DNA from 4 places in the Lysinibacillus sp. BS3 genome. Region 1 is predicted to be linked to each of the others. Evidence: riboswitches for the same ligand, from Rfam matches in the RefSeq annotation. Region 1 holds a riboswitch; each other region holds the start of a gene.
The links. Region 1 has a riboswitch for cobalamin ahead of cobT (nicotinate-nucleotide--dimethylbenzimidazole phosphoribosyltransferase). Riboswitches for the same ligand answer to the same signal wherever they lie in the genome.

Region 1 (3,115 bases):
TGGGGACAGGATATGATGTTTCAAATAGCGCTTGCTGCGATTACGATATTCTTTATTTTTCCGCATCATCTGATTCAACATTGGCATCGTTGGGGTAACTTCACAGATGCGATTGGCTTATCAGCATTCGCTATTCAAGGCGCACTCTATGCTGTCAAGCTTGATATGCCAGTGAGCGCAGTCATTGTAGCTGCTGTTTTGACAGGTTCAGGTGGTGGTATTGTACGAGATTTATTAGCTAGAAGAAAACCATTAGTTCTCCGTGATGAAGTTTATGGTGTTTGGGCAGCTCTTGCTGGACTGCTAATCGGATTCGAGGTTTTTACAGGGGACATATTCCTTTATATTTTATTCGCAGTGATTACAGCTTTACGTATTCTTTCCTATATGATGAAGTGGCGCTTGCCATTACGAAAGTTAAATCGTGCATAACCATTCAGCCAATGACCAAAAATTAAGTCATTGGCTGTTTTATTGTTTAAGCTAATGTTTCATTCCTTATTTGATTAAAAAAGAGACATTTAACTTACCTTTTTAACAACTGCATTGATTCTTCTAAAGTCACCATGTTTTTCATCATCGAGCAAGCTGCATCTAAAAGAGGAAAGGCTAAGGCTGCTCCAGAACCTTCGCCTAAACGCATATTCATATGCAACATCGGTTCAATGCCCAGTAAGGCAGCGGCAATTTTTGCCCCTGGTTCCTCTGAAGCATGGGAAGGAATGATATAATCGATTACTTTTGGTTCGAGCTTATAAGCAATGAGGGCGGCTATAGTCGAAATAAATCCATCAATGACAACGGGTTTACGATGGGCAGCAGCGCCAAGAATAATACCTGTCATCGCCCCTATCTCTAACCCTCCAACCTTAGCCAGAACATCAATAACATCACTTGGATTAGGCTTATTTAAGGTAATTGCTTTTTCAATAACTGCCGCTTTATAGGCAATGCCTCCTTGGCCTACTCCTGCACCAAACCCCGTTACTTCGATAGGGTTGCATCCCGTCAAAACAGCTAATATCGCAGCACTTGGTGTTGTATTGCCGATGCCCATTTCTCCAGTCCCAAGTACATCAGCACCTTTTATGATTTCCTCAGTGGCCACACGGATTCCTACTTCTATCGATTGAATGGCTTCTTGTTTGGCCATAGCTGGACCGTGTGCCATGTTATCGGTACCGTATTTAATTTTATGAATAATGACACCTGCATCAAGTGAAATATCTTCTTTTACTCCCACATCTACTGTGACCACCTTTGCATTGGTAATCCCCGCAATCGCACAAACGCCTGTACCCCCCTTAGGAAAATTTAATGTTTGAAAGACCGTAACATCTTGTGGATTCGTGGTTACACCTTCCTCGCAAACACCATGATCTGCAGCACAGACAATCATCACCTTTTTGTCGACCGTCGGATATAATTGTCCTGTTATACCAGAGAGCTGTACGGCAATTGATTCTAGTTTACCCAAGCTACCCGGGGGCTTACAAAGCGCATCAATCCGCATTCTAGCTTGCTCCATACTTTTCATATCAACCCCTTGAATGTTTTGAATCGTGTCTTGTAATAATTGCATGATTATTTCTCCTCTCGTTCTCATTAAGACAAAATAAAAAGTCTGTAGTTTATTGTCATGACAAATAAACTACAGACTTTTCCATCATCTATATCTTCTAAAGCATGTAGGCAGGTCTCCTGGCTCAAGTTCAACACCTCATAGTACCTTCCCAGCTTTTCGCTAGTGGCATACACTATGAAACTCCCTTATACAGTGGCGGGTCCGCTAAAGCTTTTCACTTTATTCCCTATTCTCCCTAGTGGGCACCTATTGCTTTTATGTAATTATGTTAAATCTACTTTACAACTTTTTTAGTGTCAAGAGGAAAAAATTTTTTGAGTGTTAACTTAGTACATACTCCAATTCCCAATATAAGCTTATCAATAGCCTGTGAATCTTTCACTTGATTCCTAGTCTTCCTTAATTATTGCTTTTAAAGATTTCTCTATGCCTAACACTCAGCTTGTACAAGAACTAATTACTAAATCAATTGTCTTAACAAATAAACTACAGACTTTTCCATCATCTCTACCTTCCGTAGCATATGTTTTGCCAATTCACTGAGTAATGTTGAACATAAAAGTTGAAAACCTTAATAATCTGTTCAATGTAAACATAAATTATTTCTAAAAATTCAGTATTCAGTTGATTAAAATTAGGGTAAGTATCAAATAGTAAAACGATGAAAAGTTAGGAGTAGATACGATGAATGCAAAAGAATTAAGAAACGCTATTGCTGAAACCTGTGAAACGCACGATAGCCTCTATGCCAAACTCGTAAAACCGATCAATCAGTTATTAATCAATATCGACGCTTCGATCAGCGAAGAGACAGCAAATAAAATACTAGAAAATTTAAAATTATTTCATAGTGGTGATAAATACATTACGGAGTGTCATTTCGAGGAGAGTCAAAATTTCTTGAAAGATGGCATTGAGCTTCTCCAAAAAGGGGATTTGGCGAATGGAGCACTACAAATTTATGGAGCTGGTCTAAACTTTGCTAGTTATGCTTCAAAAGTGCAGGGACAAAAAAATGTTAATATCTACAAAAACTTTGAAGAGAATTTTAATTTTATCATGGACGCCGTGAAAAAATAATCATGAAAAAAGAAAGAGTATATGCTCTTTCTTTTTTTCATGATTTATTTAAATTCTAATTCTCCATCATAAGCCAGCATGCCGCCTTCAAGGTTTGTTACATCAAATCCTTGTGCCTCTAAGTAAGCACACGCATTGGCAGAACGAGCTCCAGCCTTACATACAATAATATATGGCTTTTCTACATCTAATTCCTCTAAACGTTCAGGGATAGTTCCGAGTGCAATATGTTTAGCACCTGGGATCATGCCATGTGCTACTTCATCCTCTTCACGAACATCGATAATATATAGGTCCTCATTTGCATCTAACAGATCTAATAATTGTGTTGTTTCCATTGTTTTCATAAACTTTGTCCTCCAAAATATCAAATTCCACTATCATTATAGCTTGTAGCAAAAAAAACAGCCAGTGTGAGAACACTAACTGTTTAACATACTTATTATACTT
Region 2 (3,115 bases), 1.1 Mb from region 1:
GAGGCAAGCTAAATGATATTATTTCATCCCTTGGCTATGCTCAAAAGAAGAAAAATGAAGTAGATGAGAAAAAAATTGTAAGCATGCTTGAAAATGGCGAAATCACAACAGATGAAGCCATAAAGCTCTTAAAAGACGAATAGGGAGGAACGACCATGAAAGAGGAAATTACAAAAGTGTTAACGATGATTCAAGAGGGCAAAATTGATGCGGATAAAGGATCAGAGCTGATTCAAGTGCTACAACAGAAAGAAGAATCAGAGAATAAATTTGTGGAAAAAACAAAGTATTTAGATAAAACGTTAAAGGTCCGTGTTGTATCCACCGAAAATGATAATGTCACGGTAAATTTACCAATTAAACTTGTCAAAGCCGTATTGATGGCAGGACACAGCATCGCTGCAAGTATTCCGCAATCTGAAAAATACGTAAAAGATATCGACATCAATCTTCTTCTTGAAGCAATTGAAAATGAACTAGATGGACAAATTGTAGATATAAAATCAGCAAACGGAGATTCCGTTGCAGTCTTCATTGAGTAGAGGCGACGAATGATGCATGTAAAAGTGAAAGCAAAAGACGTTCGCTTTACCGTCCCTGTTCCCTATACTGTGCTAACCATTGTCCTCTCCATTTTAACTTCTAAATGGATTCAGCAACAAGCCAATAAGTGGACAAAGGCATACTTCGATAAAAAGAAAATAGACTTTACCTTTCCCCTCATCGACAAAGAAATGTTAAAGCCGATTATCAAGGAACTACAAAATTATAAAGGACTTGTGCTAGTCGATGTCAAAGCTCAGGACGGGACTGAGGTTAAGGTTAGACTATAATCCCAATGATAGAATGGTAAGAGCATGTTATGATAAAAGCATGCTCTTTATTAATGTAATGAGCATCATTTGAAATGGGTAAGAGATGATCATTATTTCAGGACTTACGATAGAGACAACTATTTTTCAATGGTACATAAAATAGAAGATTTCTTTAAACTCAAATTAGAATTCTAGATCCATTTTAATAGAAAATCACGTACATCGTTAAAAATAGATTTTTGATTTGGGTATAAGTGATTAGTGGTAATCTATTTGGAACTACATAATTAAAAATACTGAATAATCCAAAAATAAAGAAGTTTAGAATCTAGATTTACTTTTCATTTGAAGGATGGTAAACTTAAAACTATTGAACAACAACAATATATTGTGTTCGTTTTACTAAGGTACTACTATATGTAGTTTAAAAGGGAAGTTCGGTACAATTCCGACGCTGTCCCCGCAACTGTTAAGCTGACGATGATAGCATCCACTGTGCATGCGCATGGGAAGGAAATCAGAGAATGAAGCAAAGCCAGGAGACCTGCCTTTATAAAACAAATTAATCATTTCTTCGGGGATTAAGAGATGGGAACGTCGGTATTTTTAGTATGTTAACGTTTCCATTTTAGCTATCTCTCTTAAAGAGATAGCCTTTTTATTTTATGAAAAGAGGGATTTCTATGAAACTTTATACGAAAACAATTTGTCCAAAATGCCTGTGGGTAAAATCTGAATTACAACGTGCAGGACTTGAAGCAGAAATTGTTAACATTGATCACGATGAACAAGCTAAGCAAACCATTATAGATGCAGGTTTTTTAAGTGTGCCTGTTTTAGAAATGAATGAAACCTTTATAGGAGATGTTCAGGAAATTGTTTCTCAAATTGAGTTGATTACCCTATGATCGTTTATGCAAGTCGTACAGGCAATGTCCGAAATGTTGTATCCAAATTAAAGGCAGAAGCTATCGAGCTCTCTGAAGAATTGCGACTGAATAAGCCGTATCTTTTAATTACCTACACAGATGGTTTAGGTGACATTCCAGCGAAGGTGCAACGCTTTTTAGAAAAAAACAGAGATTTTTGTAAAGGAGTAGTTGCCAGTGGCAATAGTAACTTTGGCCATCATGTATTTGGCGCTGCTGGTGAGAAAATTGCTACTACCTATCATGTACCCTTAGTAAGGAAATTAGATTTACGAGGCAATCAAACAGATTATGAAGCAATACAAACGTTTTATGAAACGAGGGTAATGAGATGAAAACCTATTTAAAGCTTAATAATGACGTACTGAATCGTTATAGTACAACTGGATTACTTGAGTTAGAAAAAGATCGTGAAGCTACGCGCCGCTACTTTTTAGAGTATGTCAACGTACGTTTGCGTTATTTTATAGATATTGAGGAAAAAATCCGCTATTTAGTTGATGAGGGCTACTATGAGAAAGCATTTATCGACATGTACGAAATGGAATTTATTAAGAAGTTGTATAAAAAAGCCTATGATTATAATTTCCGTTTCCCATCCTTTATGAGCGCCAGCAAGTTTTATGATAGCTATGCTATGAAAAGTCGTGACGGCGAAGAGATTTTAGAAAAATATGAGGATCGTATTGTTATTATTGCTTTGTATTTAGCTCAAGGCAACACAGCTTTAGCAGAACGTTCTGTCGAAGCGATGATGGAAGCCTATCAACCTGCCACACCAACTGCATTGAATAGTGGCAAGAAAGCACGTGGTGAATTAGTAAGCTGCTTTAAATTATCAATGGATGACTCCATGAATAGTATTGCTGAAAATATTGGCTATTGTTTAGAGCTATCACGCCTTGGTGGTGGAGTTGGGGTCAACTTAACAGATTTACGTCCATTAGGTGATCCAATTAAAGAGATATTAAATCGTGCAAGTGGTGTCATCCCAGTAGCGAAACTGTTAGAAAATTCTTTCAGTTATTCTAATCAGTTAGGGCAACGAAATGGCTCAGGTGTTGTCTATCTAAATATTTTCCATGCAGACATAGAAAATTTCATTTCATCAAAAAAACCAAATGCTGATGATAAAATTCGCCTCGCTACCCTTTCAACAGGGATTATTATACCTAGTATTTTCTTCGAACTGATGAAACGTGATAAGGATATCGTTTTGTTTAGCCCATATGATATTTTTAAAGAATATGGCAAACGTATGTCTGAAATTTCCATTTCAGACATGTACTACGAGCTACTTGATAACCCTAAAATTCGTAAAATTAAACGTTTAAATGCACGTAAGCTTTACACAGAGGTGAAAAAAGCACA
Region 3 (3,115 bases), 1.6 Mb from region 1:
GCCTTTTCACCGTAGCAAAAATCACAAGCCTTCAGTGATAACACATCACCAATCGGGGCTAATAAAAACCCTACTTTCTGTAATTTCTCTGTGATCTGTTCAGGGGCAGTCGTTGGTATTTTCAAATGAATTTGATGATCTGGTGTGTATTCCATCGTCCCCTCATCCCCAACGACCTCCGCTAACATCATCATTTGCTGGGGAGTAAAAAACTTATTGGCTACACCAGGACTTACTGCTAATTCAAAAATAGATTCTATTTTTTGCTGTACAAGCTTCGGTGTTACTTTGACTGCGCTTGTCCCTTTTACCATTGCAAGTGCCGCTGTAGCCATTTCAAGAGCTGTTTTTTTCGGCTTTGGCGTAGCGGCTATACTGGGTTTATTAAAGCGCCCTGCATTAGGGTCAGCCGTAAAGTCATTTCGCGCTGTTCCTGTCTCTTGGTTCATTGCCCAAGGTTCATTTTCTTCGCGTAAACGTTGATGTGGACGTAATGGCTGTTTCTCTTCACCCAGGGTATATTTACGTTGGTAACCGCGGGGCGTAATCATCTTATTGTCATAGAAAAATGTTGACGAATTCCCGATAATGACAGTTGTCAACATACCAATATCATGTTCTAGCATTTCTGCTAGTGTTGTCATGGTCACTTCTTGACGTTCTCGATAGGCACTTTTCACAAGCCCAACTGGTGTGTCTGGCGAACGATATTCTAAGAGTATTCGTTGAGCCTCGACAATTTGTCTTGTTCGACGTCCACTTTTAGGATTGTATAAAGCAATGACAAAGTCCGCCATTGCAGCTGCCTCGACACGCTTTGCAATTAAATTCCAAGGTGTTAGATGGTCACTCAAACTGATTGTACAAGCATCATGCATAATAGGTGCACCAAGTATGCTAGCGCATGAATTAATCGCAGAAATCCCAGGAACAATTTCAACTTCAATTCCTGTTGCTTCTGTCCAGCCTAGCTCAATTAACACCTCATAGACTAATCCTGCCATGCCATAGACGCCTGCATCACCACTCGAAATTACTGAGACGATGCTCCCTGCTTCGGCTTGACGAACGGCTTCCTGTGCACGCGACACTTCTTCTGTCATGCCTGTACTAACAATCGATTTTGCACTTACTAAATCTTGAATCAGCTCTACATAGGTTTTATAGCCTATAATCATATCACTTTGTTGTAAAGCCTCTACTGCACGTGTCGTAATATGCTTAAAATCTCCAGGTCCAAAGCCTACTACGAAAATTTTTCCTTTTTGCGCCATGTTGTTACCCCTCTTTCACCTTTTCGATCCCTTTAATGGCAGTTGTTTGAGCAGTACGCTGTAATGTACCTTCACGAAGTGTAAAGACATGTTCGTTGTATAAGGATTCATGATGTAAATCTTGTACTAGTGTTCTAGCATGCTCTGTTGATGGCACACGATACCAGTTTCCTTGAGGATAAGCGATTACCACACAAGCATCCTTGCAGCGTCCATTACAGCGCGTTCTTGTCGTATGTATTTCCTGATCGAGTGCTTGCCGCTGTATCTCATCTCGAATGGCTAAGGTAATTTCCTCCCCATCCTTTTTCATGCAGCTACTGCCATTGCAAATAAAGAGATGTGTTTTCATCCCCTCTAAATTCCAAGTTGTCATCTTCTGTCTCCCCTCATTTGCTTTTTGGAAAAAGAAAAACCTTTACTCTATAACGAAGAGTAAAGGTTTTGTAGAAGCCAAATAAAAACGAATAGAATGAAATACAGGTACTCGCTTTCGCTTCAACTTCTCCCTCCGAAAAGTTTGCATGCACAATCAAATAAGCAGGTTTCCTGACTTAAGCTTCATTTTACTGTCGCACCTTCCCAAGTTTGCACCAGTGGCTTTGCGATTTCATCAGCTATTACAGTAGCGGGGGCTGTATTGGATTTTCACCAATTTCCCTATTATCTCGAGCTATTCGAGCACTTATTGACGTTTTATATGAAATTTTTATTAGAATTTTAAATAGAAAACTGTCTTTATCATATCTTATTATTTTAAAATTTCAATATTTCTTTAAAAATTTATGACAAATTTATCAATTTTGAATGGAACTAGATATGAAATTTATATAAATCTATATAATTTGCGCACAAACTTTTATCAGAATATTCACCGTTGACCTTTAATTTTAAAAATTTTATAAAAGGTATAGCATATTTATGGAAATTCATGTTACACTTTGTCGTGAAATCTCACATTTTGAATGTTTTTCGGTGCAAAGTGTTTGTCATTTTGCTTAAAAGGGAAGCCGGTTTGAGTCCGGCGCGGTCCCGCCACTGTAATAGGGAGCTTTATAGAATATGTCACTGTCCAACGGATGGGAAGACCTATAAAGCATTGAGCTAGAGCCAGGAGACCTGCCGAAAAATAAGTGATCGTTTCAACCTACGAGGATAGGTGTGCGGCTTAGCAGATGAGACTGTTATTTGCTTTTTTAGCTATGCACTTTTCCACCAGTGGAGAAGTGCTTTTTTTAATTACGCACGCAATATTCTAAAAATCTATTAATTAGTTAGGAGGAAAGCTTTTTGAAATTATCATGGTGGAAACTTAGTTATTTTTTACTGGCCTTTTTAATCGTGCCAAAACGTGCCTTTGCCATGCATATCATGGAAGGTTTTTTACCAATCGAATGGGCTATTTTTTGGTGGGTGATCTCTATCCCATTTATCATTCTAGGATTGCGTTCTATTCGAAAAACCATTGATGAAAATCCTGAAACAAAAATGCTTTTGGGGCTTTCAGGAGCCTTTGCCTTTGTGCTATCCGCCCTAAAAATCCCTTCTGTTACAGGTAGTTGCTCTCACCCAACTGGTGTAGGACTTGGGACAGTACTCTTTGGCCCTCTAGCAATGAGTGTAATTGGAACAATCGTTTTATTATTTCAATCTTTATTATTAGCTCATGGAGGAATTACAACTTTAGGGGCTAATGCCTTTTCTATGGCTATTGTTGGTCCTTTTATTGCTTACTTTGTCTTTAAAGGGGCTCAAAAAGTAGGGTTGTCATTTTCACTAGCCATATTCTTTGCAGCTATGCTTGGTGATTTAGGTACATACATTGTGACTTCTGTACAACT
Region 4 (3,115 bases), 690 kb from region 1:
ATCGAAACAGAACCAAGTAGCCAGCCTATTACCTGACGTAATTCTTCACCAGATAAGGCAATCATTAATGAAATAAGGGAACCTAAAAAAGAACTAAAAATAACACCTGTTAATATCAACGTTTCCATTTTTAATGAGCGGTCTACGAGTCTAGCAAAGCTCATAACAACTACCATCGTAATGATAGCACCAATCATACTGAAGATTGGCAGCGCATACAAACCGACAACAGGTATAGAAATACTAAAAAAGATCGTTAAAACAGCACCAACAGAAGCCCCTGATGAAACCCCTAGTGTATATGGATCTGCTAATGGATTTTTTAATAAACCTTGGAAAGCTGCTCCAGCAATAGCTAGAGATGCGCCTACTAGTCCCGCTAATAACACGCGAGGCAAACGAATTTTCCAAAAGATATTGGCGGCTGTTTCATCAACCGCCTCATTCCACAATACTTCTAGTGGAATATGAACTGAGCCTATCGCTACGCCACACCAGATGCTAATAAGAAGAAGCGTACATGTTAGTGTATAGGCTAGTGCTATTTTTTTCACTTAAATACCTCAGGATAGATCGCTTTTGCTAATTCTTCTAGACCTTCTGCTAAACGTGGCCCTTGACGACTTGTTGTACTTTCATCTACCTGCACAATCGCATTATTTTTTACGGCATTAATCGTATCAAAGCCCGCACGTTTTGGTATTTTCGTTAAAATATCTGGTACATAATGATATGTCACCACGATGACATCTGGATTTTTTGCGATAATTTGTTCTGCATCAATTTTATACCAATTATCGCCATCTACAGCTACATTCTCTGCATTGATCATTTCAAGCATAGCGTTCATAAATGTGCCATTGCCAGCTGTATAAATATCTGGCTCATCTGATGCTTCAACTAACACTTTTTTGGGTTCAACATCCTTGACTTTAGACAAAACTTCTTCTACTTTTGCCTTCATATTCGCAACAATTTTTTCTGCCTCTGGTAATTTCCCTGTAGCACGTCCAAGTTGCTCAATTGTTGTATATGTTTCATTAAAGTCTTGTGCATTTTTTACAACAAATACTTTCAAACCTGCTGATTCAAGCTGTGCAATAGCCTCTTCTGAAAGAGACATGCTAGATTCGTGTGAAAAAACGATATCTGGTTTTAAGGCAATAATTTTTTCAATATCGTATTCCATACCGCCAACCTTATCCTTCTCAGTTGCCTCTGGCGGATAATCGTCGTTGTCCGTAACACCAACTATTTCATCATTTAAACCTAGTCCAAAAAGGATTTCAGTATTACTTGGAATAAGTGAAACAATTTTCTCAGGAGGTGCTTCAAGTGTAATGTCCTTACCAAGGGCATCTGTTATCGTCATTGGGAATGTTGCTTCATCCACCTGTGCTGTTTCTTGCTGTGTTTGCTGCTCGTTAGATGGCTTGTTATCTTTTGCTTCCTGCCCACAAGCAGCTAGCAAGCCTACTGCTAAAAATGCTGATAATCCTATTTTCCAAAATTTCTTCATGTGAATCCTCCTTCGTTGATCCGTGCGACATTTCGCTTTATTCTACATCAAAATAAAACCCCTCATCTTTGATCGATGAGGGGGCAAAATCGCACCAAAAAAACTGATACAAAATCCACCACCCTATCCTCGTAGGTTGTCATGTCGTTATAAAGGCAGGTCTCCTGGCTAGTGCTACTTGCGATTTTTCAAGCCTTCCCGAAATCTTCAGTGGCATCATTTGAAAAAACTCACACTTACAGTGGCGGGACCGCATCGGAATTACACCGATTTCCCTTTTCACTTTACTTAAGTAAAGAACCTTTATAATATTCAGTTGATTTCATTATACATGAAAATGAAAAAAGTCGCCTCCATTCAAGACGACTCCCCGGCCATTATACAATTTCAGAAAAGTATTGGACTGTTTTCATTTGAGCACCCATTTCTCTTAATGACCATGTCTGTTCTAAATAAACGTCCGCTAGTTTTTCATATTTCCCACCAAATTTATGTGCCCACTCAACCGCTATGACACTTTCATAAAGGTGAGCCATTTTTTCCGCCATACCCTTAGCTTCAAAAGTTTTCGTTGCCTCGTCTAAAGCGCTAAAAATTTGCAGTTTCACAGACATATTCGCCAATTGTTCTTTAACGATTTGTACTAGTGAGCTGTCAGCTAATTTGTCTAATCGTTCCTCCATCTCCTGTACAAACAGTTCATGAGCATGAAACTTATCTACTAAACGAATGAGTTCTAAGGCCAAAATATTAGCCGTACCCTCCCACACCGTTAACACTTGGGCGTCTCTTAATAAGCGGGGCGTTACAAAGTCTTCTATATAGCCATTACCTCCGTGTAATTCAATTGCCTCACTAGCATAATGAACAGCTTGCTCTGCTGTTTCCTTTTTCATAATGGCAATATATAAACGATTCATAATAAGATCTTGCTGAGTTCCCTGTCCACTTGTCACTTTATCGTATAATTGGATAAGATCAAAAACTGTCGCTACTTCCACGTGCAACTTAGCTGCAAATTTCCCTAAAGTATCCTGAATCATAGGGTACTGTGTTAAGGGCTTGCCAAATGCATGTCGATTGCTTACATAATGTTTTGCCTCTAAGAAGCCGCGACGCATAATACCAATTGAAGCGACTGCATTACAAATTCTAGAGAGATTTAGTGCTTCTAGCATATAATAAATCCCTTTATTTTGCTCCCCTACAACATAGGCAAGTGCACCATCAAATTCTACCTCACCAGAGGGAACTGCCCGAACGCCTAGCTTATCTTTCAGTCGGCGAATACGTAAATGATTTGTTGTTCCATCTTCTTTGCGCCAAGGAACTGCAAACAATGTTAAGCCTTTGGAACCTGCTGGCGCACCTTCTAGTCGTGCTAATACCATCGCTACACCACACATGCCCGCATTGGATGCAAAATATTTTTCACCATATAGACGATAAGCAGTGCCATCCTTTCTCGCCTCCACCACATTTGCACCTACGTCAGAGCCCCCTTGACGTTCTGTTAAAAAGGTCGCACCTTCATATAAATCTGTGTCACCTGTTGCACACACATGTGGTAAAAAACGCTGCTTTACCTCTTCATCT

Region 2: it holds a riboswitch for cobalamin, as region 1 does, so the genes downstream of both, AAJG31_RS01825 (glutaredoxin) here and cobT (nicotinate-nucleotide--dimethylbenzimidazole phosphoribosyltransferase) in region 1, are expected to answer to the same signal.
Region 3: it holds a riboswitch for cobalamin, as region 1 does, so the genes downstream of both, AAJG31_RS23095 ((2Fe-2S) ferredoxin domain-containing protein) here and cobT (nicotinate-nucleotide--dimethylbenzimidazole phosphoribosyltransferase) in region 1, are expected to answer to the same signal.
Region 4: it holds a riboswitch for cobalamin, as region 1 does, so the genes downstream of both, AAJG31_RS10865 (ABC transporter substrate-binding protein) here and cobT (nicotinate-nucleotide--dimethylbenzimidazole phosphoribosyltransferase) in region 1, are expected to answer to the same signal.

Annotation. Positions count from the first base shown of each region.
Region 1 is NZ_CP154860.1:1,486,311-1,489,425, forward strand. Features, by position in the region: gene AAJG31_RS07755 (trimeric intracellular cation channel family protein) at 1-432, shown strand, start outside; gene cobT (nicotinate-nucleotide--dimethylbenzimidazole phosphoribosyltransferase) at 527-1,582, opposite strand; cobalamin riboswitch at 1,674-1,850, opposite strand; gene AAJG31_RS07765 (hypothetical protein) at 2,270-2,665, shown strand; gene AAJG31_RS07770 (rhodanese-like domain-containing protein) at 2,710-3,012, opposite strand; gene hfq (RNA chaperone Hfq) at 3,108-3,115, opposite strand, start outside.
Region 2 is NZ_CP154860.1:345,783-348,897, reverse strand. Features, by position in the region: gene AAJG31_RS01840 (DUF2089 domain-containing protein) at 1-143, shown strand, start outside; gene AAJG31_RS01835 (hypothetical protein) at 156-542, shown strand; gene AAJG31_RS01830 (hypothetical protein) at 552-833, shown strand; cobalamin riboswitch at 1,204-1,382, shown strand; gene AAJG31_RS01825 (glutaredoxin) at 1,499-1,723, shown strand; gene nrdI (class Ib ribonucleoside-diphosphate reductase assembly flavoprotein NrdI) at 1,720-2,079, shown strand; gene nrdE (class 1b ribonucleoside-diphosphate reductase subunit alpha) at 2,076-3,115, shown strand, end outside.
Region 3 is NZ_CP154860.1:4,620,506-4,623,620, reverse strand. Features, by position in the region: gene cobJ (precorrin-3B C(17)-methyltransferase) at 1-1,274, opposite strand, end outside; gene AAJG31_RS23095 ((2Fe-2S) ferredoxin domain-containing protein) at 1,279-1,650, opposite strand; cobalamin riboswitch at 1,796-1,978, opposite strand; cobalamin riboswitch at 2,231-2,416, shown strand; gene AAJG31_RS23090 (energy-coupling factor ABC transporter permease) at 2,565-3,115, shown strand, end outside.
Region 4 is NZ_CP154860.1:2,171,835-2,174,949, forward strand. Features, by position in the region: gene AAJG31_RS10860 (iron ABC transporter permease) at 1-554, opposite strand, end outside; gene AAJG31_RS10865 (ABC transporter substrate-binding protein) at 551-1,519, opposite strand; cobalamin riboswitch at 1,656-1,839, opposite strand; gene AAJG31_RS10870 (acyl-CoA dehydrogenase family protein) at 1,897-3,115, opposite strand, start outside.